4 regions of the Methylobacterium sp. NMS14P genome follow, and region 1 is predicted to be linked to each of the others. Evidence: predicted binding sites of a transcription regulator. Region 1 holds the regulator's gene; each other region holds the start of a gene.
What was found. The regulator PhoB, encoded in region 1, activates phosphate uptake and scavenging genes when phosphate is short. The targets are predictions, from matches to a motif close to TGTCATNNANCTGTCAT.

Region 1 (7,825 bases):
ACGATCGCGGGCGGCGAGCGCCCGATGCTGGGCTTCGAGACGCTGACGCTGGCCCCCTACGACCGCCGGCTGATCCGGCCGGACCTGCTCGAACCCGGGGAGCGCACCTGGATCGACGCCTATCACGCCCGGGTGCGCGAGACCCTGGCGCCCGGGCTCGACACCGCGACGCGCGACTGGCTGGAGCGGGCGACGGCACCGCTGGAGGGGTGAGCCGCACGCACGCGACCCCGGACGGGACCCCGGACGCGACCCCGGACGCGACCCCGGACGCGACCCCGGACGCGGTCCATGGTAAGACCCGGCGCCACGGAAACGCCCGCGCCGGGCCCGACGCGCCGCGCGTGAAACCGCGGCCGCCCCGCGCGCGAAGGGACAGCATGATCCGCCGCCTCGCCATCCTGATCCTGGCCCTCGCCGCGAGCCTCTCGGCCGCCGCGGCGCAGGGGTTCCCGCAGGGCTTCCGCACGCCCGCGGACCTCGTGCGGGCGAGCCTCGTGGCCGAGCCCGCCGCGGTCGCCGGCGCGCAGCCGTTCACGCTGGCGGTGCGGATGCAGATCAAGCCCGGCTGGCACGTCTACTGGCGCAATCCGGGAGATTCCGGCCTGCCTCCGGAGGTGACCTGGACCCTGCCGGCCGGCTTCAACGCGAGCGCGATCCGCTGGCCGGCGCCGGAGCGCATCCCGATCGCGACGCTCATGAACTACGGCTACGAGGGCGAGGTCACGCTCCTCGTCCCGGTGACGCCGCCGCCGAGCCTCGACCCGGCGGACCCGGTGCGGATCCAGGCGAAGCTGACCTATCTCGTCTGCGAGACCGAGTGCGTGCCCGGCTCGGCCGACCTCGCCCTGACCCTGCCGGTGGGCAGGGCCGAGCCGGACCCGGCCAACGCCGCGCTGTTCGCGCGCGCCCGCGCCGCGCTGCCCGTTCCGGCGCTCTGGCCCCTGCGCCTGTCGAGCCAGGGCGACACCCTGCGCCTCGATTTCGCCGCGACCGGCCTCAAGCCCGAGGCGGTCCGGAACGCCGCGTACTTCCCGTACGCCGAGACGGCGATCGACAACGCCGCCGCGCAGGTGATGGCGGTCGACGAGACCGGCCTGCACCTGACCCTCGCCCGGAGCAGCCCGACCGATCCGGTCCCCTCCACTCTGCCCGGCGTCCTGACGGTCGACGAGGTCGACGCCGCCGGGACCCGCCGGCTCGCCTTCGCGTACGGCGACGAGCCGGTGCTGCCGGCCGCCGCGGCGCCGGCCGCGACCGCGCCGCCTGCGACCACGCCGCCTGCGACCACGCCGGCCGCCGCCGACTTCGACGCGCTGACGCTGGCAACCGCCGCGGCCTTCGCCTTCCTCGGCGGCCTGATCCTCAACCTGATGCCCTGCGTCTTCCCGGTCCTGTCGATCAAGGTGCTGGGCCTCGTGCGGCACGCGGGCGAGGGGCCGGCCCGGCTGCGGCTCCACGGCCTCGCCTACACGGCCGGCGTCCTGGCGAGCTTCCTGGCGCTCGCCGCCGCGCTGATCGGCCTGAAGAGCGGCGGGGCCGCGATCGGCTGGGGGTTCCAGCTCCAGTCGCCCGCCATCGTGGCGGGGCTCGCCTACCTGCTGTTCGCGATGGGCCTGAGCCTCTCCGGCGCGGTCCATGTCGGCGGCCGGCTCGCCGGCCTCGGCGACGGCCTCACCCGCCGCGGCGGCCTGAGCGGCTCCTTCTTCACCGGCGTGCTCGCCACCCTGGTGGCGACGCCCTGCACGGCGCCGTTCATGGGCTCGGCGGTGGGCTTCGCGCTGACCCAGAGCGCCGGCGTGGCGCTCGCCGTCTTCGCCAGCCTCGGGCTCGGCCTCGCCCTGCCCTTCCTGCTCCTGACGCTCTGGCCGCCGGCCCTGCGCGCGCTGCCGCGGCCGGGCGCCTGGATGGAGACCCTCAAGCAGGTCCTGGCCTTCCCGGTCTACGCCACCGTGGCGTGGCTGATCTGGGTGCTGGCGCAGCAGGTCGACCCGCGCGGGCTGCTGGCGGCGCTGATCGGCCTCGTCCTCGTGGGCTTCGCCGCCTGGGCCTGGGAGCACGGCCGCGCCGCCCCGCCCCGGGCCGGCCGGATCGCGCAGGCCGCCGCGGCGCTGGCGCTGGCCGCCGTCGGGGCCCTCGCCGTCACCCTGCCCCGGGACCGCGCCGCGCCGGCCGCGCAGGCCGCCGCCGACGGGGTCGAGCCGTTCACGCAGGCGCGCCTCGACGCCCTGGTCGACGCGCACCGCCCCGTCTTCGTGGACATGACCGCCGCCTGGTGCATCACCTGCGCGGTCAACGAGGCGACCTCGCTCAACACCAGGGCGGTGCGGGCCGCGATGGCCGAGCGCGGCGTGACCTACATGAAGGGCGACTGGACCAACCAGAACCCCGAGATCACCCGCCTCCTCGAGAAGCACGGGCGGAGCGGCGTCCCGCTCTACCTGCTCTACACCGGGACGGGAGAGCCCCAGGTGCTCCCGCAGATCCTGACCGAGGGGACGGTGCTGGCGGCGCTGGAGGCGGTGCCGGCCGCCGCGGGCCGGAGCGCGGCGCTGGCGCGCTGAGTCCCTGAGGGGGGACGCTGAATATCGGCGCGCCCGTCCCACCGTCATCGCGAGCGAAGCAACCCAGCAGCGCCACGCTCACCGGCGTCCCGCCGCCCCGGGTCGCTTCGCCGCGCTCGCGATGACGGCGCGCCGGAGCGATGTCCTATCCGGACGGCCCGTGAGGCCGCCTCAGGCCTCGAGCGAGAAGGTCTCGTCGAAGGCGTAGCCCGAGCCGCGGACCGTGCGGATCGGGTCGGTCTGTCGCGGGCCGTTCAGCGCCTTGCGCAGCCGCCCGACATGGACGTCGACGGTACGCTCGTCGATGTAGACGTCGTGGCCCCAGACCCCGTCGAGGAGCTGCTCGCGGGAGAAGACCCGGCCCGGCGCCAGCATCAGGAACTCCAGGAGCCGGAACTCCGTCGGGCCCAGATGCAGCTCCTCGCCGCCGCGGCGGACGCGGTGGCCGGTGCGGTCGAGCTCCAGGTCGCCCGCCGCCAGCCGGTCCGAGACGTGGGCGGGCTTGGCCCGGCGCAGCAGCGCGCGGATCCGGGCGAGCAGCTCCGGGACGGAGAACGGCTTGACGATGTAGTCGTCGGCGCCCGTGCCGAGACCGCGGACGCGGTCGCCCTCCTCGCCCCGGGCGGTGAGCATGATCACCGGCAGGCGCTCGGTCTCGCGGCGCGCCCGGATCCGGCGGCACAGCTCGATCCCCGAGAGGCCGGGCAGCATCCAGTCGAGCAGGACGAGGTCCGGGATCCGCTCCGCCAGGAGCAGCTCGGCGTCGTCGCCGCGCGCCGCCGAGTCCACCAGGAAGCCCTCGGCCTCCAGGTTGTAGCGCAGCAGCGTGGTCAGGGCCTCCTCGTCCTCGACGATCAGGACTTGCATGCTCACGTTCGAAGACTCGTTCTACCGGCGGTCCCGCGGAAGGTGCAGGAGGCGCCGCCCTGCCTCAACCTGCACGGAGAGTGACCCCGGCCGCGCCCACAGGAAGGCGCGGGAGCCGGGGTCGGGGGCTCACGGCGCCTGGATGCCGTCCACCGTCGCGTAGTTGGACGCGTCGTTCTTCGGCCGGTCACCCGCCAGGGTCTCGCCCGTGGCGAGGTAGTGGATCGTCTCGGCGATGTTGGTGGTGTGGTCGCCGATGCGCTCGACGTTCTTGGCGCAGAACAGGAGATGCGTGCAGAACGAGATGTTGCGCGGATCCTCCATCATGTAGGTCAGCAGCTCGCGGAACAGCGAATTGTACAGGGCGTCGATCTCGCCGTCGCGCTCCCAGACGTCGTGGGCCGCCTTGACGTCGCGGCTCGCGTAGGCGTCGAGCACGTCCTTGAGCTGGGCCTCGGCGAGGTCGCTCATGTGCCGCACGCCGAGCACGATCTTCTGGGCCGGCGCCTGGTCGGAGATCGCCACCACGCGCTTGGCGACGTTCTTGGCGAGGTCGCCGATCCGCTCGAGGTCGCCGGAGACGCGGATCGCCGAGATGGTCTCGCGCAGGTCGATCGCCAGGGGCTGGCGCCGGGCGATCAGCAGCACGGCGCGCTCCTCGATGTCCCGCTGCAGCGCGTCGAGGCGCTTGTCGGCGAGGATCACCGCCTGGGCGAGCGTGTCGTCCCGGCGCACGAGGGCGTCGGTCGCCTCCGCGGTCATCTTCTCGGCCACGCCGCCCATCTCCGAGATCGAGCGACGCAGGTTCTCCAGGTCGGTGTCGTAGGAGGTGACGATATGGCCGGGCATGGTGGATCCTTCGATGGGTCCCGGGAACGGCGCGCCGGGGCGGCTTGCGGGGACTTGCCGGCGCGCCCGGGGCGCCGACCGGCAGGTCCCGGGACCGGAGCCTCCGGTCAGACTAGCCGAAGCGGCCGGTGATGTAGTCCTGTGTGCGGCGTTCCGTCGGGTTCATGAACATCCGGTTGGTCGGACCGAACTCGACGAGCTGCCCCAGATACATGAAGGCGGTGAACTGCGAGATGCGCGCCGCCTGCTGCATGTTGTGGGTGACGATCACGATGGTGAACTCGTCTCGCAGCTGCTCGATCAGCTCCTCGATGCGGCCGGTGGAGATCGGGTCGAGGGCCGAGGTCGGCTCGTCGAACAGGATCACCTCCGGCTTCTGCGCCACGGTCCGGGCGATGCACAGGCGCTGCTGCTGGCCGCCCGACAGGCCGGTCCCCGCCTGCCGGAGCTTGTCCTTCACCTCGTCCCAGAGGGCAGCCTTGCGCAGGGATTCCTCAATCCGGCCGTCCAGCTCGGATTTCGGCAGCTTCTCGTAGAGGCGCAGGCCGAAGGCCACGTTGTCGTAGATCGACATCGGGAACGGCGTCGGCTTCTGGAACACCATGCCGATCCGCGAGCGCAGCTCGTTCAGGTCGACGGAGGGGCTGAGGATGTTCTCGCCGTCGAGCAGGATCTCGCCCTCGGCCCGCTGCTCCGGGTAGAGGCTGTAGATCCGGTTGAAGCAGCGCAGCAGGGTGGACTTGCCGCAGCCGGACGGCCCGATCAGCGCCGTCACCTGCCGGTCGTGGAAGTTGAGATTGACGTCCTTCAGCCCGTGGAAGCTGCCGTAGTAGAAGTTCAGGTCCTTGACGGCGATCCGCACGGGGCCGCCCTCTTCGGCGCGGTTGCGGTTCAGCTCGACCGTGGGGATCGCGGAGGCGGCGTTCATCGTCGTGTCCTCGAAGGGGGGCTCAGCGCGAGATCTGCGGCTTGATCACGAGGCGCGCGATGATCGACAGCGCCAGAATGGTGGCGGTGATCAGGAGCGCGCCCGCCCAGGCGAGGCCCTGCCAGTTCGGGTAGGGCGAGAGGGCGAACTGGTAGATCATCACCGGCAGGTTCGCGACGCCGCCCATCAGGTTGGCCGAGAACCAGGAATTGTTGTTGAGCGCGGTGAACAGCAGCGGCGCGGTCTCGCCGGCGATGCGGGCGAGCGCCAGGATGATGCCGGTGACGATGCCCGCCGAGGCCGCCCGCCAGGTCACGCTCATGATCACCGTCGAGGGCGGCGCGCCGAGCGCCGCGCCGGCCTCCCGCAGGGTGCCGGGGACGAGGCGCAGCATGTCCTCGGTGGTGCGCACGATCACCGGCACGGCGATGATCGCGAGCGCCACGCCGCCGGCCCAGCCCGAGTAGGTGCCCATCGGCCGCACCATCAGGGTGTAGACGAACAGGCCGATCAGGATCGACGGCGCCGAGAGCAGGACGTCGTTGAGGAAGCGGATCAGGGCGGCCAGCTTCGAGCCGCGCCCGTACTCGGCCAGGAAGGTCCCGGCCATGACGCCGACCGGCGTGGCGATCAGGATGCCGATCCCGGTCAGCACGACGCTGCCCAGGATGGCGTTGGCGATGCCGCCGCCCTCGGAGCCGGGGCCCGGGGTCGGGTTGGTGAACAGGGCCGGCGTGAAGCCGCGCACGCCCTGGACGATCAGCATCACCAGGATCGAGCCGAGGACCAGGGCACCCACCACGGTGGCGCCGGTGCAGGCGATGCGCAGTGTCCGGTCGGCGACGCGGCGCCCCTGGCGGACCCGGCCGGGGCGGCGCTGGGCGGTGGCGGCGATCGTGCTGGAGGAAACCATCGCGCGTGCTCCTCAGGCGGCCTGGACGCGGCGCGTCAGCAGCCGGGCGATGATGAGCACCACGAAGGTGATCACGAACAGGATGCAGCCCAGAGCCATCAGCGCGTTCAGCTGGAGGCCGTCCGCCTCGTTGAACTCGTTGGCGATGCGCGACGCGATGGTCGAGCTGGGGTCGAAGATCGAGGCCGAGAGCCGGTTGGCGTTGCCGACCACGAAGGTCACCGCCATCGTCTCGCCGAGCGCCCGTCCGAGGCCGAGCATGATCGCGCCGATGATCGAGACGGCCGCCTGCGGCACCAGCACGTGGCGCACGACCTCCCAGGTGGTGCAGCCGATCCCGTAGGCGCTCTCGCGCAGCACGGTCGGGATCTGGTCGAGCATGTCGCGGGCGATCGAGGCGATGAACGGCACGATCATGATCGCCAGGATGATCCCGGCGGTGAACACGCCGACGCCCGACGGCACCCGGGCGTAGAACAGCGTGCCGACGATCGGCATGCCCTCCACGAGGTTCGAGACCGGGATCTGGATGTAGCGCGCGAAGAGCGGCGCGAACACGAACAGGCCCCACATGCCGTAGATGATGCTCGGCACGGCCGCGAGCAGCTCGATCGTCATGGCGACCGGCTTGCGGGCCCAGCCCGGGCAGAGCTGGGTGAGGTAGACCGCGATGCCCAGCGAGACGGGCACGCCGATCAGCAGGGCCAGGAACGCGGAGGCGACGGTCCCGATCACCGCGACCAGGGCGCCGTACTGCTCGGTCCCGACGTTCCAGGCGCTGGAGGTCAGGAAGCCGAAGCCGAACTCGCGGAAGGCGGGCCAGCCGCCGTACAGGATCGAGCCGAGGATGCCGGCGAGCACGAGCAGCACCAGCAGGGCCGCGCCGTACGAGCAGGTCCGGAACAGGGTGTCGAGGCTCCGGCTCGGCGCCTTCCGCGCGGTCGCGGAACGGGTTCGGCCGAGGGCGATCGATTCGGTCAAAGCGGGCATCCGCGGTTCTCTGCGAAGGGTGGCGTGGTAGCGCGGTGCGTTCCCGGAAGCGAGGGAGGAGGTTCCCACCCCCTCCCCGCCACGCTCACATGTTGAAGACAGGCTTTCCGTCCTTGCCCTTCACGTCCTTCCACTCCTGGTGGATCAGTTCGACGACGTTGTCCGGCAGCGGGACGTAGTCGAGGTCGGTGGCGAGCTTGTCGCCGTTCTTGTAGGCCCAGTCGAAGAACTTGAGCACGGCGGCGGACTTGGCCGGGTCGGCGGCGTCCTTGTGGACCAGGATGAAGGTCGCGGCCGTGATCGGCCACGCCTCCTCGCCCGGCTGGTTGGTCAGCGAGATGCCGAAGCCCGGGGTCGCCTTCCAGTCGGCGCTCGCCGCCGCGGCCTGGAACGCCTTGTCGTCGGGCTGCGGGTACTTGCCGGCCTTGTTCTGCAGCAGGGCGTAGGAGAGCTTGTTCTGCTTGGCGTAGGCCGACTCGACGTAGCCGATCGCGTTCGGAACCTGCTTCACGGTGGCGGTCACGCCCTCGTTGCCCTTGCCGCCCTGACCGACCGGCCAGGAGATCGTCGTGGCCGCACCGTACTCCTTCTTCCAGGGCTCGGAGACCTGGGACAGGTAGGTGGTGAAGATGTTGGTCGTGCCCGACGCGTCGGAGCGGTAGACCGGGGTGATGTTGGCGTCGGGGAGCTTCAGCCCGTCATTGAGCTTGGCGA
Region 2 (7,825 bases), 1.5 Mb from region 1:
CGCTCAACGCGTCTGTCGCCCGGGTCGACGCCGTCGTCGAGATGATCGCCAGCATCGCCGCGCAGACGAACCTGCTGGCCCTCAACGCCACGATCGAGGCGGCGCGGGCCGGCGAGGCCGGACGCGGCTTCGCGGTGGTCGCCACGGAGGTCAAGGAACTGGCCACCCAGACCGGCCGCGCCACCGACGAGATCGGCCGGCAGATCGGCGAGATCCGGGCCGTGACCGGTCAGGCGGTGCGGGCGATCGGCACGATCACCGGCCGGATCGGTGAGATCGACACCGTGGCGGCCGCCATCGCGGCCGCGGTGGAGCAGCAGGGGGCGGCCACCCAGAAGATCGTCCGCAACGTCGCCCAGGCCAATGCCGGCACGCAGGAGGTGACCGGCAACATCGCCGGCGTGGCGCGGGCGGCCGACCAGACCGGGCGCGCGGCCGACCACGTGCTCACCGCCGCCACCGCGCTCACGCGTCAAGCGGAGGACCTCGCCGCGGAGGTTCAGCGCTTCCTCGCGGGCGTCCGGGCCGCGTGACCCGTCTTGCCCGGCTCAGTCGAAGCCGCGGGTGAAGCTGAGCCGGTGATGCGGGCTGCGCCCGAGCCGCGTCAGGCCGGCGCGGTGGACGGCCGTCCCGTAGCCGACGTTGCGCTCCCAGCCGTAGCCGGGATGGCGCTGGGCGAGGCGCCGCATCAGCTGGTCGCGGAGCACCTTGGCGACGATCGAGGCGGCGGCGATCTGCGGCACCAAGTGGTCGCCCCCGACGACGGCGCGGCCGGGCAGGCCCGGCAGGGCGTCCCGCCCATCGACCAGCACCGGCGCGACGAGGCCGAGCCGCGCCACCGCCCGCGCCATGGCGTCGAGGGTGGCGCCGCGGATGTTGATCCGGTCGATCAGGGCGCGCGACCCCGCCGCCACCGCGACCCGCGCGTGGGCGCGGATCAGCGGCGCCAGCCGTTCCCGCGCGGGCTCGGGGACGCGCTTGCTGTCGTCGAGGGCGGCGAGCAGGTCGGCCGGGATCGCCGTCGGATCGAACCAGACCGCCGCCGCCACCACCGGTCCGCAGAGGGCGCCGCGCCCGACCTCGTCGCAGCCGATCGCCGCCGGATACGCGGCGGCCCGGGCGGGATCGAACGGCCGGGCGGACAGGGCCCGGGTTCTGGCGGAGGCGGCCGGTCCGGCGGACGGCTCGGTGGTCGATCTGGCGGGCGGCATCGCGCCGTCCTGCCATCCCGCGCGGACGCCGTCACGCGTCAGGCGGCGTCCCGGGTGGTCCGGGTGCCGCCATGCGCCTCGACGATGTTGCCGAAGAACTGCCGGGCGCTCACGTCCCAGCCGCAGCGCAGCGCCTCGGCCCGGCACTCGGCGCGCGACAGGCGCAGCGCCGCCAGCGCGGCGCCCCGCAGGTCCGGGTCGAGCACCCCGACCCGCGTGCCGACGACGTCGTTGGGGCCCGGCACCGGGAAGGCCGCCACCGGGAGGCCGCTGGCCAGGGCCTCCAGGAGCACGATGCCGAACGTGTCGGTGAGGCTCGGGAAGACGAAGACGTCGCAGGCGGCGTAGACGGCCGAGAGGTCCGCGCCGGTGCGGGTGCCGAGGAAGCGGGCCTCCGGCGCCAGTGCCTGCAGCCGCGCGCGGTCCGGCCCGTCGCCGACCACCACCTTCGTGCCGGGCAGGTCGAGGCTCAGGAAGGCCGCGACGTTCTTCTCCACCGCCAGCCGCCCGACGTAGAGGAACAGCGGCCCCGGCAGGCCGGCGAGCTCCGCCGGGACGGGCGTCCCGGCCTCGGCCGGCCGGAACCGCTCCGTGTCCACGCCCCGGGTCCAGCGCATCAGCCGGCCGAAGCCCCGCGCCGCGAGCTCGCCCTGGAGCGAGGCGGTGCTGACCATCGTGCCCCGGGCGGCGCCGTGGAACCGGCGCAGGTACGCGTAGGACCACGCCTCCGGCACCGGGGCGCGGGCGGCGAGGTATTCCGGGAAGCGCGTGTGGTAGCTCGTCGTGAAGGGCAGGCCGTGGGCGAGGCAGTGCCGCCGCGCCGCGAGGCCCACCGGCCCTTCCGTGGCGATGTGCACGTGGCTCGGCCGCTCGGCCCGCCAGCGCGCCGCCACCCGCTCGCGCCCGGCATAGGCGAGGCGGATCTCGGGGTAGCCCGGCAGCGGCAGCGAGCGGAAATCCGCCACGGTGAGCAGGGTCGTGGCGAAGCCGTGCTCCGGCGCGCGCCGGACCATCTGCTCGAGGGAGCGCACGACGCCGTTCACCTGGGGGTGCCACGCGTCGCTGGCGATCAGGAGCTTCACGGCGCCGCCCTCACGCCACCGCGCGCCGGCCCGGCAGGGGCTGCGGCGCGACCTCGGCCGCCTGCGCCCGCAGGAGGCTCGGGTAGTGCAGCACCTCGATGCGACCGTCGTAGTGCTCCACGAGCCCGGTGCAGGATTCCACCCAGTCGCCGGTGTTGAGGTAGCGCAGGTCGCCGATCGGCCGGTCCGCCGCGTGGTGGATGTGGCCGCAGATCACCCCGTCGGCGCCCTGGCGGCGGGCCTCCTCGGCCAGGATCGTCTCGAAGCGGCCGATGAAGCTCACGGCGTTCTTGACGCGCAGCTTCGCCCAGGCGGAGAGCGACCAGTAGGACAGGCCAAGGCGGCGCCGCACCTTGTTGATCAGCGTGTTGAGGGAGAGGGCCAGCGTGTAGGCGCCGTCGCCCAGATGGGCGAGCCACGGCGAGTGGCGCACGACCATGTCGAACTGGTCGCCGTGGATGACGAGGTAGCGCTTGCCGTCGGCCGCCTCGTGGATCGCGGTCTCGGCCAGCTCGATGCCGCCGAAGCTCGTGCCCACGTAGTCGCGCAGGAACTCGTCGTGGTTGCCGGGCAGGTAGACGATCCGCGCGCCCTTGCGGACCTTGCGCAGGAGCTTCTGCACGACGTCGTTGTGCTCCTGCGGCCAGTACCAGCCCGAGCGCAGCTGCCAGCCGTCCACGATGTCGCCGACGAGGTAGATCGTGTCGGCGTCGTAGTCCTTCAGGAACGACAGCAGCAGGCCGGCCTGGCAGCCGCGCGTGCCGAGATGCAGGTCGGACAGGAACAGCGTCCGCACTCGGACCGGCATCTCCTCAACCTCGGCCACGGCACCCTCTCCCGGCGGCTGTACGGTGCCGGGATCCAGAGCGCGATCCCATCTCAGTTTGATGACGCGGGTCCCGGAGCGTGCGGGAAGACTTCGGTGTGCAATGCCGCGAAGCCTCTCAACCGCGGCTCGACTTCGTTGCGTCGCACAAAAAATTTTTTTGCCAAGTTCCGGAAGTTTTTCCGGTTTTCCTTTCCAGCGCCACCGCCTCATAATGCCAAGAACCGGCGGCTCGGCGCGAGTTCGGCCGGACCTTGACAGGAAGGCGGCGAGGACGGCCCTGAGGCCGTTGGACGGGACGGCATTTCGGAGGCGACCGGCGCGCGGGGGCGCGCCGCGACGCGAGCGGCGTGAGGCCGCCTGCCGCTCCGCGGAGGCCCCCCGATCACGGCAGAGGATGGCGTTCGAGGGGGCGCGGCGCGAGCCGCTCTCGACGACGCCGGACCGACTCCCTGACGACGCTTGGACAACCCGGCGCGGGTTCACGCCCGCGCGCAATGGACTTTTCGGAGGAAACATCATGGCCGCAACCCGGCGCCCCGGTCGCAACCACCTCTTCATCCCGGGCCCCACCAACATCCCGGAGCGCGTCCTGCGCGCCATGCACGTGCCGTCGGAGGATCACCGCTCGCCGAGCTTCCCCGAGCTGGTGAAGCCGCTGCTGCAGGACTCCAAGATGGTGTTCGGCTCGACCGCCGGGACGGTCATCCTGTTCCCGTCCTCGGGCACCGGCATCTGGGAATCGGCCCTGTCCAACACCCTCTGCCGCGGCGACAAGGTGCTCACCGCCCGCTACGGCCAGTTCAGCCACCTCTGGGTCGACATGGCCCAGCGCCTCGGCCTCGACGTGATCGTCCAGGAGGAGGAGTGGGGCGCCGGCGCCGATCCGCAGAAGATCGAGGAGGCGCTGCGGGCCGACAAGGATCACGCCATCAAGGCCGTGATGGTCGTCCACAACGAGACCGCCACGGGCGTCACCAGCGACATCGGCGCGGTGCGCAAGGCGATCGACGCCGCCGGCCACCCGGCGCTGCTGTTCGTGGACGGCATCTCGTCGATCGGCTCGCTGCCGTTCTACATGGACGAGTGGAAGGTCGACTGCGCCATCGCGGGCTCGCAGAAGGGCTTCATGCTGCCGGCCGGCCTCGGCCTGATCTGCATCAGCCCGAAGGCGCTCAAGATCGCCGAGGGCGGCACCGGCCGCAACGACCGGCTCGGCCACGCCTACTTCGCCTGGAAGGACCAGCTGGCCGCCAACGCCACCGGCTACTTCCCCTACACGCCCGTCCTGCCGCTGCTCTACGGCCTGCGCGAGGCCCTGGCGATCGTGAAGGAGGAGGGGCTGGAGAACGTCTACCACCGCCATCACGTGCTCGGCGAGGCGACCCGCCAGGCCGTGGCAGCCTGGGGCCTGAAGCCCTGCGCCAAGGAGCCGAAGTGGAACTCCGACACGGTCACGGCGATCGTGGTGCCGGAGGGTGCCGACGCCGCCAAGGTGATCACCCACGCCTACGAGCGCTACAACCTCTCGCTCGGGGCCGGCCTGTCGAAAGTCGCCGGCAAGGTGTTCCGCATCGGTCACCTGGGCGACCTGAACGAGCTGTCGCTCCTGGGCGCCATCGCGGGCGCCGAGATGGCCATGATCGATTGCGGCATCAAGGTCACGCCGGGCTCGGGCGTCGCCGCCGCCTCCAGCTACCTGCGCGAGAATCCGCTGCATAAGGCGTGATCGGCGCACGCGATCGGGGCGGGACCGGGTTGCCGGGCCCGCCCCGACGCGCAAGTAAGAACAAGACTATCGAGGAAGCCGCCCGTCGTACGAGAGGGGTCCTATGACCAAGAAGATCGTGTTCCTGGATCGTGAATCCCTCGATGCCAGGGTCCGACCGTTCAACTTCCCGCACGAATACGTCGAGCACGAGTCGACCTGGACGCCGGAAGAGATCGTCTCCCGCCTCCAGGGCGCGGAGATCGCGCTGATCAACAAGGTCCCGATGCGGGCCGAGACCCTGAAGCAGCTCCCCGACCTGAAGCTGATCGCGGTCGCCGCCACCGGCACCGACGTGGTCGACAAGGCCCAGGCCAAGGCCCAGGGGGTCACGGTCGTCAACATCCGCAACTACGCGTTCAACACCGTGCCGGAGCACGTGGTCGGGCTGATGTTCGCCCTGCGCCGGGCGATCGTGCCCTACGCCAACTCGGTGCGGCGCGGCGACTGGGCGAAGTCCAAGCAGTTCTGCTACTTCGACTACCCGATCTACGACATCGCCGGCTCGACGCTCGGCATCGTCGGCTACGGGGCGCTGGGCAAGTCGATCGCCAAGCGCGCCGAGGCGCTCGGCATGAAGGTCATCGCCTACGACGTGTTCCCGCAGGACGGGCTGGTCGACTTCGAGACGATCCTGGCGCAGTCCGACGTGATCACGCTGCACGTGCCGCTGACCCCCGACACCAAGGGGATGATCGGCGCCGCCGAGCTCAAGAAGATGAAGAAGAGCGCCATCCTCATCAACACGGCCCGGGGCGGGCTCGTGGACGAGGCGGCGCTGCTCGAGGCGCTCAAGGACGGCACGATCGCGGGCGCCGGGTTCGACGTGGTGGCGCAGGAGCCGCCCAAGGACGGCAACATCCTGTGCGAGGCCGACCTGCCGAACCTGATCGTCACGCCGCACGTCGCCTGGGCGAGCAAGGAGGCGATGCAGATCCTGGCCGACCAGCTCGTCGACAACGTCGAGGCCTTCGTGGCGGGCAAGCCGCAGAACGTGGTCGAGTAGGCGCGACAGGCCCCCTCTCCCGGTCGGGAGAGGGTTGGGGTGAGGGAGGAGAACTCTCCGGGTGAGGCACGCCCCTCACCCTGTCCCTCGCCCGCACGGGAGAGGGGAACCGCGCCTCGCCCCGTCGGCCATCTGAAGCCTCGGGCGCACCATGGCGCGAACGGGTCGCTCGGTGCGCCCGCCCTTTGAAAACAAGACGATAGCGCCGCAGGGCGCGACAGAAAGGTCCGAATCGTGACGAAGAAGCTGCTGTTCCTGTTCGACACCGATGCCGTGCCGAACGTGTTCGACACGGTGGTCGGCTACGACGGCGGCGCCGACCACATCACCGGCTACGGCGGCGTGAATCCCGACAATGTCGGCGCGCTGGTCGACGGCACGATCTACACCCGCGGCGGCTCCGAGAAGAAGTCGACGGCGATCTTCGTCGGCGGCGGCAGCATGGCGGCGGGCGAGGCGCTGTTCACCGCCGTCAAGAAGCGCTTCTTCGGCCCCTTCCGGGTCTCGGTGATGCTCGACTCCAACGGCTCGAACACCACGGCCGCCGCGGGCGTGGCGCTGGTCGCCAAGGCCGCCGGGTCGCTCCAGGGCAAGAAGGCCGTCGTGCTGGCGGGCACCGGCCCGGTCGGCATGCGCTCGGCCGCGCTGCTCGCCGGCGAGGGCGCCGAGGTCACCATCGCGGGCCGCGCGCTGGACAAGACCCAGGCCGCCGCGGACCAGATCAACACGCGCTTCAAGGTCAACGTGAAGGCCGCCGCCACCCCCGACGAGGCGTCCCGCATCGCCCTGGTCAAGGGCACGAACCTCGTGTTCACGGCCGGCGCCATCGGCGTCGAGCTGCTGCCGGAAGCGGCCTGGGCGCAGGAATCGTCCATCGAGTTCGTCGCCGACTACAACGCCCAGCCCCCGACGGGCATCGGCGGCATCGACGTGATGGACAAGGGCAAGGAGCGCAACGGCAAGCAGGCCTTCGGCGCGCTGGGCATCGGCGGCCTGAAGCTCAAGCTGCACCGCGCCTGCGTCGGTCAGCTCTTCGAGAGCACCGACAAGGTGCTCGACGCCGAGGAGATCTACGCCCTCGCCAAGACGATGGCCTGAGGAGGCGCCGGTGACCGAGACGCATCGCCCCGAGACCGACAGCATCGAAAAGTTCCTGACGGAGCTGGCGAGCGCCGCCCCGACCCCCGGCGGCGGCGGCGCGGCGGCGATCTCCTGCGCCATGGGCGCGGCCCTGGTGTCGATGGTCTGCAACCTCACCATCGGCAAGAAGAAGTACGTCGAGGTCGAGGCCGAGCTGAAGGACGTGCTGGCCAAGTCCGAGGGCCTGCGGGTCGTGCTCACCGGCATGATCGGCGAGGACGTCCAGGCCTTCGACGCCGTGATGGGCGCCTACGGCCTGCCCAAGGCCACCGACGACGAGAAGGCCGCGCGTGCGGAGAAGATCCAGGCGGCGCTCAAGACCGCCTGCGACGTGCCGCTCGCCTGCTGCCGGGCCTGCCGCGCGGTGATCGACCTCGCGGCGATCACGGCCGACAAGGGCAACCTCAACGTCGTGTCGGATGCCGGCGTGGCGGTGCTCTCCGCCTATGCCGGCCTGCGCAGCGCGGCCCTCAACGTCTACGTCAACGCGAAAGGTCTCGAGGACCGGGACTTCGCCGACGAGCGGCTGAAGGAGCTTGAGGAACTGCTCGGCGAGGCCGGTGCGCTCACCGAGAAGGTCTACGCCGTCGTCAAGGACAAGGTGAACTGAATCGGCGACTTGGGTCAGCGCCACGCTTCACAGCGTGTCCGGTCGGCCCCGTCGATGCTGCCGTCTTTGCCAGCGCAGCGAAGCAATCCAGTCGGCGCCACCCTCGCAGGGGTCGCGCTGCCCTGGGTCGCTTCGCTGCGCTCTCGATGACGGACAGAGCGTCCTGAACGAGGCGTTCCAAC
Region 3 (7,825 bases), 2.0 Mb from region 1:
TACAGGTGACGCGGCGTCGAAGCTCGGTGGCCGCCGGTGATGAACGGGATCGGCGCGCGCGGATACACTATCGTTCCGGCCGCACCGGGCAGAGCCGCGAGGTGAGGTCATGCCTGCATCCGACGAAGTGTCCGCGACCCTGCGCGATGACTGGACGCACGGCGGCCACTTGGTCCTCGCCGCGGATCCCGACACGTCCGATCACGCGGCGATCCATGCCTGGATCCTCGACTTCATCGAGACAGGCGCGAACGATCCCGATCAGGGCAGCATCCGACCCCTGATCTACCACAGCCTGAACTTCGATATCCCGTTCCAGGCGACCGAGCGCGTCCGGCAATCCTTGATTGCCACCGTGAGGGCGCGTCTCGCGGCCCTGGCGTCGCGTCGCGGCGTCTGACCGGCCCGCGCCCCGCGGGCCACCGCGGCGGGCCGGCGCCAAAAGAAAAGGGGCCGCCTCGCGGCGACCCCCTTCCTCCGTGACGCGGGTGGCGCGGACTTAGAAGTCCATGCCGCCCATGCCGCCGCCCGGCATGGCCGGAGCGGGGCTGTCCTTCTTCGGCGCGTCGGCGACCATCGCCTCGGTGGTCACCAGCAGGCCGGCGACGGAGGCCGCGTCCTGCAGGGCGGTGCGCACCACCTTGGCCGGGTCGACGATGCCGGCCTGGATCATGTCGACGTACTCTTCGGTCTGAGCGTTGAAGCCGAAGGTCTCCGAGGAGGTGTTGTCGGTGATCTTGCCGACCACGATCGAGCCTTCCACGCCCGCGTTCTGGGCGATCTGGCGGATCGGGGCCTCAAGGGCCTTCAGCACGATCTTGATGCCGGCCTGGACGTCCGGGATCTCGGACTTCAGCTCGGCGACCGCCTTCTTGGCGCGGAGCAGCGCGGTGCCGCCGCCCGGGACGATGCCTTCCTCGACCGCCGCGCGGGTGGCGTTGAGGGCGTCGTCGACCCGGTCCTTCTTCTCCTTCACCTCGACCTCGGTCGCGCCGCCGACGCGGATCACCGCGACGCCGCCCGCGAGCTTGGCCAGACGCTCCTGCAGCTTCTCACGGTCGTAGTCCGAGGTGGTCTCCTCGATCTGCGCCTTGATCTGCGAGATGCGGCCCTCGATGTCGGACTTCTCGCCGACGCCGTCGATGATCGTGGTGTTCTCCTTCTCGATGCGCACGCGCTTGGCGCGGCCGAGCATGGGGAGCGTCACGTTCTCGAGCTTGATGCCGAGATCCTCGGCGATCATCTGACCCTTGGTCAGGATCGCGATGTCCTCGAGCATGGCCTTGCGGCGATCGCCGAAGCCCGGCGCCTTGACGGCCGCGACCTTCAGGCCGCCGCGCAGCTTGTTGACGACGAGCGTGGCGAGCGCCTCACCCTCGATGTCCTCGGCGATGATCAGGAGCGGCTTGCCGGTCTGAACAACGGCCTCGAGCACCGGCAGCATGGCCTGGAGCGAGGAGAGCTTCTTCTCGTGGATGAGGATGTAGGGGTCCTCGAGCTCGGCGACCATCTTCTCCGCGTTCGTGATGAAGTACGGGGAGAGGTAGCCGCGGTCGAACTGCATGCCCTCGACGACGTCGAGCTCGGTCTCGGCCGTCTTGGCCTCCTCGACCGTGATCACGCCCTCGTTGCCGACCTTCTGCATCGCGTGGGCGATCATCTGGCCGATCTCGGTGTCGCCGTTCGACGAGATGGTGCCGACCTGGGCGACCTCGTCGGAGGTCGAGACCTTCTTGGCGCGGGCGGTGATGTCCTTCACGGCGGCAGCCGTGGCGAGGTCGATGCCGCGCTTCAGGTCCATCGGGTTGATGCCGGCGGCGACGTACTTGGCGCCCTCGCGGACGATGGCCTGGGCCAGCACGGTCGCGGTGGTGGTGCCGTCACCCGCGATGTCGTTGGTCTTCGAGGCCACTTCGCGCACCATCTGGGCGCCCATGTTCTCGAAGCGGTCGGAGAGCTCGATCTCCTTGGCGACCGTCACACCGTCCTTGGTGATGCGCGGGGCGCCGAAGCTCTTCTCGATCACGACGTTGCGGCCCTTCGGGCCCAGCGTCACCTTCACCGCGTCGGCGAGGATGTCGACGCCGCGCAGCATCTTATCGCGGGCGTCGGCGGAGAAACGAACGTCTTTCGCTGCCATTGTGTGCCTCTTAGCTAGTTGTTGAACCCCAAGGCCGGGACGGCCTCAAAGGGCGATGACGGGTGACCCGATCAGGCGGCGACGACGCCCATGATGTCGGATTCCTTCATGATCAGGAGGTCCTGACCGTCGATCTTGACCTCGGTGCCGGACCACTTGCCGAACAGGACGCGGTCGCCGGCCTTCACGTCGAGCGCGTTGACGCGGCCGGACTCGTCGCGGGCGCCGGGGCCGACGGCGACGACCTCGCCCTCCTGCGGCTTCTCCTTGGCGGTGTCCGGGATGATGATGCCGCCCTTGGTCTTCTCTTCGCCTTCGATGCGACGGACGACCACGCGGTCGTGCAGCGGACGGAACTTCATGAGCTGCCCTCTTGCTTCAGGTCTGGAGTTGGCGTTGATGCGGCCGGCGGGACCGCTCGCGAACTCGACTGTTAGCACTCTGTCTCGGCGAGTGCCAAAGACGGCCGCGAGATAGGCGCGGGCGGGTTCCGAGTCAAGGCTGTCGCACCCCCGCGCGACGGTGCGATGACGTGCCGGCGGCTCCGTTCCCCCTCATGGATAACGCGCTCTCATGCTGAGCCTGCACGGACCCGAAGGCCCGGTGGCGCTGCAACCTGGCAGGCCGATCGCGCGCGACACCGTGTGGCTCGACCTGAACGACCCCACGCCGGAGGAGGCCGCGTCGGTCGAGGCCGCGACCGGCCTGCGCGTACCGTCCCGGGCGGCGCTCTCGGAGGTCGAGACGTCGAGCCGCCTGCGGCGGGTGAAGGGCGGGCTCTCGCTGTCGACGCCGATGATCACCTTCGAGCAGAGCGCGTCGCAGTTGAAGCCGCTGGGCTTCCTGCTGACCAAGGATCACCTCGTCACGATCCGCTTCCATGAGTTGCGCGCCTTCGAGACCTCCGCGAAGCGCGTCGCGGACGGCGACGGCAGCACGACGCCAAGCGAGATCTTCCTCGTCGTCCTGGAAGAGCTGGTCGACAGCCTCGCCGACGCCCTGGAGGACATGGGATCCGAGCTCGACACGCTCTCCACCCGCATCTTCGACTTCGACGTCCGCGGTGCCGAGCGGCGGCGCCTGGAGAGCCCGCCGCCCCGGCGCCGCGACCTCGCCCTGCGCCGGATCCTGCGCGGCATCAGCAACCGCGGGAAGGTTCTGGGGAAGATCCGGTCGAGCCTGCTCGGGCTCGAACGGATCATCCCGTTCGTCGCCGCGGCCTGCGACAACCTCGGCCTGCCGGAGGATTCGCGCTTCGAGACGATCAAGCGGGACATCGAGTCCCTGGACGAGTTCGAGACGCGGCTCGCCGAGAACGTGCAGTTCCTGCTCGACGCCGCCCTCGGCCTCATCACCATCGAGCAGAACAACGTCTTCCGGGTCCTCACCGTCGTCTCGGTGGTCGGGGTCCCGCCGACGCTGATCGCGTCGATCTACGGCATGAACTTCAAGCACATGCCCGAGCTGGATTGGGCACTCGGATATCCCTACGCGCTCGGCCTGATCCTCCTGAGCGCAGTCGCGCCCATCGTCTACTTCCGCATGCGAGGCTGGTTCTAGTATTTACGGACAAATTACAGCATTGAGATCGCTACGTCGCATCTCATTCTCCGATGGCAGCGCCGACTCGGATACCGACACGCAGAGACAGCGGCGCCAGAAGCATTCGTTCCGTCCTCGCTCGCACGTAATCTGGACGTAAGTCGAAATAAGGAATTCATTAACGCTGCGACGCTAGACCCGGCTCGGGGGAACGCGAGCAGCACCATGTTCAATCGAACTGTCTTCAACGAAGCCCAGGCCAAGATCGACGCCCTGGACCGTTCGCTCGCGATCATCGAGTTCTCGATGGACGGAACTGTCCTCCACGCGAACCAGAACTTCCTTCGATTGATGAAGTACAGCCTCAGCGACGTCCAGAGCCGGCATCACCGTATCTTCGTAGACAAGAGCTATGCCGAGACTGCGGAGTACGGCGCCTTCTGGAACAAGCTGAAGGATGGCCAGTACGTCACGGGCGAGTTCCAGCGCCTCGACAAGGAGGGCGACTCGGTCTGGCTCGAGGCGACGTACAATCCCGTCCTCGACGCGCGGGGCAAGCCGATCAAGGTCGTCAAGTTCGCCGCGGACATCTCGGCGAAGAAGAAGGAGATCAACAGGCTCCTGACGATGATCGACAACGTGCCGGTGGCGGTCATGACGGCCGACTTCAAGGACAACTTCAAGATCGACTACATGAACGCCACGTCGCGCAAGACGCTCGGCACGATCGACCAGCACCTGCCGGTCAAGGTCGACGACATGCTCGGCCGCTCCTTCGACATCTTCCACAAGAACCCGAGCCACCAGCGCACCATGCTGGCGGATGCGAGCCGGCTGCCGCACAGCACCAAGATCAAGGTCGGGCCTGAGACCCTGAACCTGCGGGTCACGGCCGTGACCGACGAGAAGGGCCAGTATCTCGGCCCGATGCTGACCTGGGCGGTGGTCACCGCGCAGGTGAACATGGAGACCGACGTCAAGCGGGTCGTCGAGGCCGTCGGCTCCGCCATCCAGGAGATGCAGAGCTCGGCCGAGGGCCTGATGCAGTCGGCCGAATCCGCGCGCCACAAGGCCTCGTCGGTCGCGTCGAACTCCGAGCAGATGAACGGCGCGATCCAGGAGATCTCCGGCCAGGTCGGGCGGGTCTCGGAGCGCGCGCAGCAGATCGCCGCCCAGGCGGGGACCACCGACGCGACCATGCGCCAGCTCGCCGAGAACGCCCGCAAGGTCGACGCGGTGGTGAGCATGATCAAGTCGATTGCCGACCAGACCAACCTGCTCGCGCTGAACGCCACGATCGAGGCCGCGCGGGCCGGCGCCGCCGGTCGCGGCTTCGCTGTCGTGGCCTCGGAGGTGAAGGCGCTCGCCGAGCAGACCGCCAAGGCGACCGGTGAGATCACCCAGCAGGTCTCGGCGATCCAGACCGCGACCGGCGACGCGGTCGGCGCCATCGAGATGATCACCGCGGCGGTGGACGAACTGTCCAAGCTCACCCTGGCGATGGCGAGCGCCGTCGAGGAGCAGGCGGTCTCGACCCACGAGATGGCGGGCAATATCGGCGGCGTCTCCGAGGCCGCCAACGCCACCGGTCAGCTCGCCCAGGCGGTCCAGGGCATCGCCGAGAGCCTCGCCGGCCACTCGACGAGCCTGTCCGAGAGCGTGATCCGCTTCATGAAGACGGCCTGATCCCGGTCACGCCGCTTCGAGCACGCCGAGGCGCGCCCTCAATCCCGGGCGAGCTGCGCCCGGCCGATGGCGAAGACCCGCCCGTCCCCGAGGAGATGGGCGGTGAACCCGTTGGGGAACAGGCTCTCGATCGCCCTGTCGCGGACGTTCAGGCCGCCCGCGTAGGCTCCGAAGGCCGGCATCACGAGGCGGGTGCCGTCCGTGACGAAGCAGCGTCGGCGGACGGCCCGCCCGCGCATCGCCACCTTCCCGCAGGGATGGAGATGGCCCGCGATCTCGCCGGGAACCGGTTCCGGGCTCGGCTCGTGGCGCAGGACGAGGCCGCCCAGCGTCAGTGCGTCGGCGTAGCGGCCGCCGACACCCTCGTTCACGGCGGCGTCGTGGTTGCCGGCGATCCAGACCCAGTCCCGGCCCTCTTGGAGGGCCGCCACGAGGGCGCGGTCGCCGGGCTCCATGCGCTCGGGTCCGCGGGCGTCGTGGAAGGAATCGCCCAGCGCGACCACGCGGGCGGGATCGTGGCGGACCACCGCCTCGTGCAGGCAGGCGAGCGTCTCGCGGGTGTCGTAGGGCGGCAGGAACTGGCCGGACCGGGCCGCGTAGGACGAGCCCTTCTCCAGGTGGAGGTCGGACACGATCAGCGTCCGGTGCTCCGGCAGCCACAGGCCGCCGCACAGGTCGAGCACCAGGGTCTCGCCCGCGAGCTGCAGGGTGGGGTGCTTGTGCGTCTTCTCGAGTCTCAGGCCGGCCGCCAAGATCGCATCCTCGGTGTCGTCGGGGGAGGGCGGATCGACGGTCAGGACAGAGCCTCTTGGAGAAGCTCCGCCTCGGCCTCGGCCAGGATCTCGTCGGCGCCCTCGCCGTAGACCCGCTCGCGCCCGATCTCGAGCATCACGGACACGGAGAGCGGCGAGACCCGGTCGAGAGACCTGTGGATGATTCGCCCCTGGATGCGCTCTAGCATCATGCCGAGGCGCCTCACGTCGAGGAGTCCGGTTGCCGCATCCTGCCGCGCGGCCCGCAGCAGCAGGTGGTCGGGCTGGTGCTTGCGCAGCACGTCGTAGATCAGGTCGGTCGAGATCGTGACCTGCCGGCCGGACTTCTTCTGCCCCGGGTGATGGCGCTCGATCAGGCCGGCGATGACGGCGCACTGGCGGAACGTGCGCTTCATCATGGCGGATTCGTCCAGCCACGCCTCCAGGTCGTCGCCCAGCATGTCGACCGCGAACAGGTCGCCGATGAAGTCCGGGTCGAGGGCGGCGCGCTCCGAGACGTCGCGGGTCGTCCAGATGGCGATGCCGTAATCGTTGGCCGCGAACCCCAGCGGCCGCAGGCCGGCGCGCTCCAGGCGCCGGGTCAGCAGCATGCCGAGCGTCTGGTGGGCGAGGCGGCCCTCGAACGGGAAGGCGGTGAGATAGTAGCGCTTGCCGCGCGGGAAGGTCTCCACCAGCAGGTCGCGCTCGCCCGGCAGGACCGAGCGGCGGCGCTGCTGCAGCAGGTACGCGCCGATCTGCTCGGGCAGGCGGTCCCACTCGAACGGGTCGGCGATCAGCGCCCGAACCCGGGCGGCCAGGAAGGTCGAGAGCGGGAACTTCGCGCCCGCGTAGGACGGGATCGCCGGGTCGGTGCCGGCCGGCGCGCGGGTGACGAGGCACTCGTCCTCGGCGAGCCCCTCGAAGCGCAGGGTCTCGCCGGCGAACAGGAAAGTGTCGCCGACGGTGAGCGTCTCGGCGAACTCGTCCTCGATCTCGCCGAGCACGCGCCCGGTCTTCGGCAGCACCGTGCCGGGCTTGCCGCGCAGGGTCCGGCCGAGCCGGACCTTCACCCGCGCCGCCTCCACGATCGTGCCGACATTCATCCGGTAGGCCTGGGCGGTGCGGGCGTCGCGCACCCGCCAGAGCCCGTCCGGTCCGCGCAGGATCTTGGCGAAGCGCTCGTAGGCGCGCAGCGCGTAGCCGCCGGTCGCGACGTAGTCGACCACCTGCTCGAACGATTCCCACGCGAGGTCGGCGTAGGGCGCGGCCGAGACGATCTCGTCGTAGAGGTCGACGGGATCGAAGGCGTCGGCGCAGGCCATGCCGAGCACGTGCTGGGCGAGGACGTCGAGGGCGCCCCGGCGGGCGTCGGGCGTGTCCTGCGCGGCCTCCTCGACGGCGTCCAGCGCCGCCTGGCACTCCAGCATCTCGAAGCGGTTGCCCGGGACGAGGTAGGCCTTCGAGGGCTCGTCCATGCGGTGGTTGGCGCGGCCGATCCGCTGCATGATCCGGCTCGCCCCCTTCGGCGCGCCGACATTGACCACGAGGTCGACGTCGCCCCAGTCGATGCCCAGGTCGAGGGTCGCGGTGCAGACGATCGCCCGGAGCTGACCCGCCGCCATGGCGGCCTCGACCCGGCGGCGCTGCTGGGCGTCCAGCGAGCCGTGGTGGATCGCGATCGGCAGGGCATCGTCGTTGAGCCGCC
Region 4 (7,825 bases), 2.8 Mb from region 1:
CGAGCGCTGGAAGCACGACGGCGTGCGGGTGATCCCCGGCGACCGGCTCGACGCCAACACCGCGCAGACGCCCGGCATGTACCGGCAGGCGGCGATCAACGCCGCCCGGGTCGGCGCCCAGAAGATCTGGGCCGGCACGGTGGCGATCCAGCCCGACGCCAAGACCGGCGTGCACCACCACGGCGAACTGGAGAGCGTGATCTACGTGGTCTCGGGCCGCGCCCGGATGCGCTGGGGCGACAAACTCGAGTACGTCGCCGAGGCCGGGCCGGGCGACTTCATCTTCGTGCCGCCCTTCGTGCCGCACCAGGAGATCAACGCCTCGACCGACGAGCCCCTGCAATGCGTGCTGGTGCGCTCCGACAACGAGGCGGTGGTGGTCAACCTGCCCGACGTCGAGGCCGCCGAGGCGCCCGAGACCGTGTACTGGGTCGACCCGATCCACAAGCATCCGTGAGAGACCGGAGACGACAGCGATGAGCCGGGACCGCCAGCTGCATCTCGGCGCCTTCATGCGCCCGGTCGGCATCCACACGGCGTGGTGGCGCTATCCGGGCGGCTATCCGGACGCGAACTTCAACTTCGAGCACCTGGCGCACTTCGCCCGGCGGCTGGAGGCGGCGAAGTTCGACGCGTTCTTCATGGCCGACCATCTGGCGGTGATGAACATGCCGGTGGCGGCGCTCCGCCGCTCGGCCACCGTGACGTCGTTCGACCCGCTGACCCTGCTGCCGGCGCTCGCCGTGCTCACCGAGCGGATCGGCCTGATCGCCACCGCGTCGACCACCTACAACGAGCCCTACCACGTCGCCCGCAAGTTCGCCTCGCTCGACCACATCTCGAAGGGGCGGGCCGGCTGGAACCTCGTCACCTCCGGCAACCCGGACGAGGCCCTGAACTTCGGCCGCGACGCGCATCTGGAGCACGCCACCCGCTACGCCCGGGCGCGCGAGTTCTTCGACGTGGTGACCGGCCTGTGGGATTCCTTCGCCGACGACGCCTTCACGATGGATCCGGAGAGCGGCCTGTTCTTCGATCCGGCGAAGATGCGCGTCCTCGACCACCGCGGCGACTTCCTGAAGGTGAAGGGGCCGCTCAACGTCGCCCGGCCGATTCAGGGCTGGCCGGTGATCGTCCAGGCCGGCGCCTCCGAGGCCGGCAAGCAGATCGCCGCCGAGACCGCCGAGATGGTGTTCGGCGCGGGCTCGACCGTGGAGGCGGCGCGGGCTTTCTACGCCGACGTGAAGGGCCGGATGCCGGCGGCGGGGCGCGACCCGGACCAGCTCAAGATCCTGCCCGGCTGCTTCATCGTCCTGGGCGAGACGGAAGACGAGGCGCAGGCCAAGAAGGCGCGCCTCGACGACCTCGTCCATCCCGACAGCGGCCTCGCCAACCTCTCGGTCCGCCTCGGGGTCGACGCGACGGGCTTCGCCCTCGACGCGCCGCTGCCTGAGCTCCCCGAGAGCAACGCCAGCAAGAGCGGGCAGGCCCAGATCGTCGACTACGCCCGGCGCACCGGCGCGACCGTGCGGGAGCTCGCCCGCAAGGTCGGCGGCTACGGCGGCCTGCAGATGGTCGGCACGCCCGCGCAGGTGGCCGACCGGATGGAGGAGTGGCTGGAGACGCGCGCCTGCGACGGCTTCAACGTGATGTTCCCGTTCGTGCCCGAGGGGCTCGACGACGTGGTCGACCGGCTGGTGCCGGAGCTGCAGCGGCGCGGGCTGTTCCGCCGGGACTACGCCGGGACGACGCTGCGCGACCATCTCGGCCTCGCGCGGCCGGCCAACCGTTACTTCCCGCCCGACGTCCCGCCGCCCGCCTGAGGGCGGCCGGGCGCCGAACAACGCCGAGAAGCGCGGGTTGAACCACAGGTGATCCCACATGTCTGAAGGGAACCTGTATGCGCCTGTTCAACCTGCTCCGCGGGGCCGCGGCCCTGACCGCCCTCACCACGATCCCGGCCGCCGCCCTCGCCCAGGAGGGCGGCCCGTGCACGGACGCCATCGCCCAGCTCAGGCGGGACATGGGCAACCAGGTCGGGATGGGGGCGCCCACCTCCGAGCCCGATTACGGGCAGCGCAAGGGGCCGGAGAACGCCGCGAGCCAGCAGACGGCCGGCACGGCGGGCGACGCCACGGGCAGCACGGCGAAGCCGGTCGGAACGCCCGACACGGACCGCGCCCAGAAGGGCGGCGCCTCCCGCGAGAGCGGCGGCACGCCCGGGACCGTGGGCGGGGTGTCGGGACCGGTCGGGGCGGCGAGCGGCATGGGGCAGGCCGACGATGTGGCCAGCGGCCGGATCGCGACCTCGCCGGCCGATGTCCGTCGCCAGTCCGAGAACCGGCCGACGGCGGCCGCCGCGGCCGCGCAGGGCGGCGACGCCAAGGCCTCGCCGGGCCTCGCCTCGGAGGACAAGGTCTCGCAGGCCAAGACCGCCCTTCAGCGCGCCGTCGACCTCAACGCGAAGGGCGACCAGAGCTGCCGGGATGCCGTCCAGGAGGCCCGCAACCTGCTGCCGAAATCGGATCGCTGAGGGTTTGCGGCGCCGGGAGCTGACACAGGCGAGTTCGCCCCGGCACGACCGGTGACAGGCTCGATCCGCCGACGGCTCGCCGTCGGTGTGGCCCCGCCCCAACGTTCCTCCGACACGGCAGGGTGGGGCCACGCTTCCGAGCGCGGGCGGAGGCCCGGTTCGACGTCGCGCGTGCGGCGATGCCGAGACCCCGCGGCGGATCTCGCCCATGCCGGCCTGCGGGACGATCCGCGGGCTCGGCCGCGAACTGGCCCGCGCCGCGCTGATGAGCCGGGCGAACCGCCGGTGGCTTCGCCGGGTTGTCGAGGCGAGGTCGCGCACTGGCGGGAGGAAACGTGCCCGAGGCTGTTCCTCCCCTGTCCGGGTGCCGCGTCCTCGTCGTCGAGGACGAGTATCTCATCGCCAGCGAGGTCAAGCGCTGGTTGCGCAGCGCCGGGGCCGAGGTGATCGGCCCGGTCCCGCGGGTCGAACTGGCCCTGGATCTGATCGCCGAGACCCAGCCCGACGCCGCGGTGCTCGACGTCAATCTGGGCGACGGGAACACCGTCTACCCGGTCGCCGACCGGCTGGGCGTCCTCGGCGTGCCGTACCTGTTCGCCACCGGCGACGTGCGGGTCTCCGGCGCCGCCGCCGAGACCAGGCGGCCCATCCTCGAGAAGCCGTTCGTGGCGGCGGAGCTGGTCCGGGCCGTGACCAAGCTGGTCGCGGCTCCCTGAGCTCGCAGGGCCGGCCGGCGCGGCCTCAGAGGGGACCCGGTCCCGGATGCGGGCCCATGCGCCGGCGGTCGTGCTCGATGGCGAAGACGTGGGCGTAGAGGTTCGCGACCCAGCCCCGCCCCTCGACCGTGAGGTCCAGGAACCGGATCGCGTCCCCGATCACGGGCTCGATCTTGCCCCAGAAGAACGACGGGTAGCGCTCCGCGAGGTCGGCCGGGCTGTCGTAGCCGAGTTCCGCGTTGACGCCGATCTCGGCGAATTCGTGGAACAGGGCATTCAATTTGCGCGGGTAGAGCGGGTCGCCGAGCTGACCGATCAGGTCGGCCGCCCGCAGGAGGCCGGCCTCGGTTCCGGTCTCGCGATGGGAATCGTCCTCCGGGACCGGGAAGCGGGTCAGCTCGATCGCCCGGATGACCCGGGACGCGTCGACGAGATCGTGTGTGCCGAAGCGCTCCTGGACGGCCAGCTTCGAGCGCTCGACGTGGTAGGGCGCCAGCGCCGCGTCCGAGGCGCCCCGGGGCAGGCTGACGGTCGTGCCCTGCGCGTCGACGACGAAGGCCTGCAGCCGGTCCCCCGCGCAGACGCCGCGCACGTAACCGATATCGTGGTAGAGGGCGGCCAGGATCATGTGCAGCCAGTCCTCGGGCGTGATGCCCTGCTGCAGGAAGCGGCCGCGGAGGATGTCCTGGGCGACCAGGGTGACGAGGGCCGTGTGGTCGCCGTCGTGGTAGAGGGCGTCGCTCCCGACGATCCGCTCGATCGTCAGGCGCGCCGCGGCCTCGATGATCTCGGCGTAGCGCGGCTCCCGGCTGCCGAAGGTCCGCTGGTAGGTGAGGGCCAGGTGCTCGCCGAGGGCGTCGGCGAGCATCTTGGTCGCGTCGAACATGGGTTCCTCGCCGTCAGCTGCGTCGGGCGGCGCCGCGCCCGGCCGGGTCGATGGAGATCACGCGGATCGCTCCCCGCGATCGACGAGCCGCTCTTCGAGATAGGCCGCCGCGTCCGCGTAGAGTTCGTAGCGGCGCAGCAGCACCGCGCGCTCGTCGGGCTTCGTCGCCGCGTCGAGCTTGGCGTGGGCCTTGTCGGCGCGGGCGCGCAGCTTCCCGGCGAGCTTCTCGAAGGCGGCATCGATGCGCGCGCCGACCTTCTCGCCCTCGGCGCGAGCCGGATCCGGGTCGTCCCGCCGACGCTTCGGCGCGGACCTCGTCGCTTCTCCAGCCATGACGCATCTCCGGTCGCCCCGATCGGTGGCGAGACCGTATGACGGAACGATCACGGGCGCGACATGGGATCGGCCGCCGACGGCGCGGCGCTTTCTCCGGCGTGTCACGGAACACTGCTCTAGCTCGGCCCCGCGACGCGCAGGAGAACCGGCGATGCGGCCCGACGACAGCTCTGCCCTGGATACGACCCTGGATGCTACCCTGGAGGCGATCCGGCGCGACCTCGCCGACAGCTACGACGAGGAGCTGGAACTCGGGCTCGAGGAGGAGCGCCTCGACCGGCTCGCGGCCGACCTCGGCGGCGAACCGCTCGATCGGCTCGACCGCAAGGTCTATTTCCGCGAACTGCTCCGGCTGCAGCACGAGCTGGTCCGCCTCCAGGACTGGGTGCAGGATCGGAAGCTCCGCGTGGTCGTGCTGTTCGAGGGGCGCGACTCGGCCGGCAAGGGCGGCGTGATCAAGCGGATCACCCAGCGCCTCAATCCCCGCGTCTGCCGCGTGGCCGCCTTGCCCGCCCCGAGCGAGCGCGAGCGCACGCAGTGGTATTTCCAGCGCTACGTCTCCCACCTGCCCGCCGGCGGCGAGATCGTGCTGTTCGACCGCTCCTGGTACAACCGCGCCGGCGTCGAGCGGGTCATGGGCTTCTGCACCGAGGCGGAGGTCGAGGAGTTCTTCCGGTCGGTCCCCGAGTTCGAGCGCATGCTGGTGCGCTCCGGCATCGTCCTCGTGAAATACTGGTTCTCGATCACCGATGCCGAGCAGGAATTCCGCTTCCAGATGCGGATCCGCGATCCGCTGAAGCAGTGGAAGCTGTCGCCCATGGATGTCGAATCGCGCCGGCGCTGGGAGGACTACACCCGGGCGAAGGAGGACATGCTGGCCCGGACCCATATCCCGGAGGCGCCCTGGTGGGTGGTCGAGGCGGTGGACAAACGGCGGGCCCGCCTGAACTGCATCAGCCACCTGCTCGGCCAGATCCCCTACGGCAGCGTCGAGCATCCGCCGGTCCATCTGCCCGAGCGCCTGCGGCACGCCGACTACGTGCGCGGTCCGGTCCCCGCCGCGATGGTCGTGCCGGGCGCGTACTGACCGCGGCGCGGGGAGCGGCGCGGGGAGCGGCGGGGAGTCGTGATCCTGTCGCGGTGGCGCGGCTATAGCGCCGCCATGGCGAAGCGCCCGATGACTCTCGACCTGTTCACGACCCTGGATATCGTCGATGACGACGTCTCGGCCGTCGTCGACGCCTATCTGGCCGATCCCACGCCCGGTTCGGTGGCGTTCGGGGACGGCTTCCGCATCGACCCCGCGGCCGCGGTGGCCTCGCATCCCTTCGCCCGGACGCTGATCGATCAGCCCTGGGCCGATGCCGGGCTGCGCCGGGCCGCCATCCGCGCCGCCATCCTGCTGGCGGAGCCGGAGCGGGCCTGACCCGATCGGCCGCGTGTCGCGCGTCGGTCGCGCAACAGTCATGCGGCTGTCATGGGCAGGATGGCAGGTCGCCGCCACGGCGAACCTCCCGACCCTATGCCGCCACTCCGCCCGCCCGGTCCTGCCGTGGCGGGCTTTTGTCTGCCCGCGGGACGGCCTTCCGCACGACGCGCTCCGGATCGGTGCGCCGCCCGGTCCCGGACCCGGGCGGCGTCGCTCCGCCGGTTCCTACGCCTAAAACGGTACGCGCGCGGCCCTCCGCCTGCACGACGCTCGGTTGTATTCTCGGGCGAATACGGGGCGGATGAACGGCGTGCCGCCGCGGTGAACGGTTGGTTTACCCAACCCGGACAATTGCGCCGACCGCCCCGATCCGGGCGCGATCGGCGGGCGTTCTACGGGCAGTCCCACCGGAGACGTGCTGTCATGCTGATCCTGAATCCGATGACCGGCCAGATGGTCGAGGTGCGCGTGCCCCGGCCGAAGCCGAAAACCGCCTGACCGCGCCCGTCCTCCGTCCGCTCCCTCGCACGCCCGCGGCCCGGGCGGCGTGCCCCTCCAGCCCCGCACGACCCATGATGCCGACCGACCTCGACAGACCTGCCGAACTGACCCTGTGGCCGGGCTACGCGCCCGCCCGGGTGGCCGTGTCACGCAGCTTCCCCACGCTGCGGGCAGCCCTCGCCGCCGCGGTCGCGGCGATCGACGCCGAGGATGCCAATCCCTGGATCATCACGGAGGGCGGCGACATCCTCGCTCCGGGATGGATCCGCGCGAACACCGCGGGCGCCGTCCTGCAGTAGCGGGTCGTCAGCCGACGAGTTCGGGCGCGCTCCGGTTGCGCCACCGGTACTCGCTCGGCGAGATCCCGTAGCTGTCCTTGAAACGTCGGCTGAAATGGCTCTGGGTGCAGAATCCGCAGCTGTAGGCCAGCTCTCCTACGGCCAGATGGGCGAAGCCGGGATCGGCGAGACGCTGCGCGGCGATCTCCAGGCGCCGCCGCCAGATCCAGTCGGCGATGTTCCGATCCTGCTCGCGGAACAGGGCCTGGAGGTGGCGCAGCGACACGCCGACGGCCGCCGCGAGCCGGGCGGGGTCGAGGTTCAGGTCGCCGAGATGCCCCTCGATATGCGACAGGGCGCGCTGGAAGATCAGGACGCCCTGGATGTTCTTGGGGGTCTCGTGCGCGAGGCGCTCCGCGATGCTCGCGACGATGAGATCGACGCCGACCGACGCCATCCGGTTTGACATGTCGGGCGTCAGCCGTCCGGCGTTGCGGACCAGCTCCTGGAAGAAGGTCGTGACCATCGACGTGCCGACCTGATCCGCGCCGATCGTGAGGGACGTGAAGCGGCGCGTCGAGCCGAGGGCGCGCTCCAGGGACTCGCGCGGCAGCTCGACGAACAGCGTCTGCGTGTCGACGTCGGAGGCCATCGTCGCCGGCCGCCGGTCCATCACGACGATGTCGCCGGGATTCTGGATCGCGGTGCGGTCGTCCTGCGCGCTGTACACGCGGCCCTTCAGCGTGATGGCGACGTTCAGGGTCTCGTGCTTGCCGTGCCGGCGGATCGTGTCCGGGGTCGCGACGGTGGTGACGGCGCTCTGCGTCACGCGCGTGATCAGCAGCGGTCCGACCTCGGCGGCCTCCAGGGTGCCGGTGAAGGCGTGCGCCGCGGCAGGCGTGAGTTCGACCGGCACGATCCGCTCGAAGATCGTTTCACGCCATAAGCGGAAACTGTCTTTCGGCTTGAAATCCGCCGTCGAGAACAAAGTCCTCATCGTAACTTCTTGTATTCATGCTTCGCCGCGCGCGCTCGGGAAAACGGTAGCACGCTCTCAGGCAAGCGCAACGGCGCGAGCCAACATATGAAGGCTCTTGACCTTTCCAGGAGCCTACAACGTGTCCGATCTGACCCTCGTCAGCCCGC

Region 2: the regulator PhoB is predicted to act here: its motif matches at 3,170-3,186, upstream of LOK46_RS19460 (UDP-2,3-diacylglucosamine diphosphatase).
Region 3: the regulator PhoB is predicted to act here: its motif matches at 2,657-2,673, upstream of LOK46_RS02910 (CorA family divalent cation transporter).
Region 4: the regulator PhoB is predicted to act here: its motif matches at 4,507-4,523, upstream of ppk2 (polyphosphate kinase 2).

Annotation. Positions count from the first base shown of each region.
Region 1 covers NZ_CP087106.1:2,640,569-2,648,393, forward strand. Annotated here, with positions in the region: gene LOK46_RS12585 (aminopeptidase P family protein) at 1-213, shown strand, start outside; gene LOK46_RS12590 (protein-disulfide reductase DsbD family protein) at 381-2,564, shown strand; gene phoB (phosphate regulon transcriptional regulator PhoB) at 2,736-3,431, opposite strand; gene phoU (phosphate signaling complex protein PhoU) at 3,561-4,280, opposite strand; gene pstB (phosphate ABC transporter ATP-binding protein PstB) at 4,393-5,208, opposite strand; gene pstA (phosphate ABC transporter permease PstA) at 5,231-6,121, opposite strand; gene pstC (phosphate ABC transporter permease subunit PstC) at 6,134-7,111, opposite strand; gene pstS (phosphate ABC transporter substrate-binding protein PstS) at 7,197-7,825, opposite strand, start outside.
Region 2 covers NZ_CP087106.1:4,100,338-4,108,162, reverse strand. Annotated here, with positions in the region: gene LOK46_RS19475 (methyl-accepting chemotaxis protein) at 1-533, shown strand, start outside; gene LOK46_RS19470 (ribonuclease HII) at 549-1,211, opposite strand; gene LOK46_RS19465 (glycosyltransferase family 4 protein) at 1,250-2,293, opposite strand; gene LOK46_RS19460 (UDP-2,3-diacylglucosamine diphosphatase) at 2,304-3,101, opposite strand; gene LOK46_RS19455 (aminotransferase class V-fold PLP-dependent enzyme) at 3,640-4,848, shown strand; gene LOK46_RS19450 (D-2-hydroxyacid dehydrogenase) at 4,952-5,893, shown strand; gene LOK46_RS19445 (NADP-dependent methylenetetrahydromethanopterin/methylenetetrahydrofolate dehydrogenase) at 6,128-6,991, shown strand; gene fchA (methenyltetrahydrofolate cyclohydrolase) at 7,002-7,643, shown strand.
Region 3 covers NZ_CP087106.1:624,977-632,801, forward strand. Annotated here, with positions in the region: gene LOK46_RS02895 (hypothetical protein) at 110-400, shown strand; gene groL (chaperonin GroEL) at 500-2,140, opposite strand; gene groES (co-chaperone GroES) at 2,212-2,502, opposite strand; gene LOK46_RS02910 (CorA family divalent cation transporter) at 2,714-3,700, shown strand; gene LOK46_RS02915 (methyl-accepting chemotaxis protein) at 3,908-5,368, shown strand; gene pdeM (ligase-associated DNA damage response endonuclease PdeM) at 5,407-6,120, opposite strand; gene LOK46_RS02925 (DEAD/DEAH box helicase) at 6,162-7,825, opposite strand, start outside.
Region 4 covers NZ_CP087106.1:5,490,400-5,498,224, forward strand. Annotated here, with positions in the region: gene LOK46_RS26060 (cupin domain-containing protein) at 1-457, shown strand, start outside; gene LOK46_RS26065 (LLM class flavin-dependent oxidoreductase) at 477-1,823, shown strand; gene LOK46_RS26070 (hypothetical protein) at 1,901-2,533, shown strand; gene LOK46_RS26075 (response regulator) at 2,869-3,249, shown strand; gene LOK46_RS26080 (metal-dependent phosphohydrolase) at 3,275-4,135, opposite strand; gene LOK46_RS26085 (hypothetical protein) at 4,193-4,468, opposite strand; gene ppk2 (polyphosphate kinase 2) at 4,623-5,558, shown strand; gene LOK46_RS26095 (hypothetical protein) at 5,649-5,897, shown strand; gene LOK46_RS26100 (hypothetical protein) at 6,473-6,700, shown strand; gene LOK46_RS26105 (helix-turn-helix domain-containing protein) at 6,708-7,676, opposite strand; gene LOK46_RS26110 (MucR family transcriptional regulator) at 7,798-7,825, shown strand, end outside.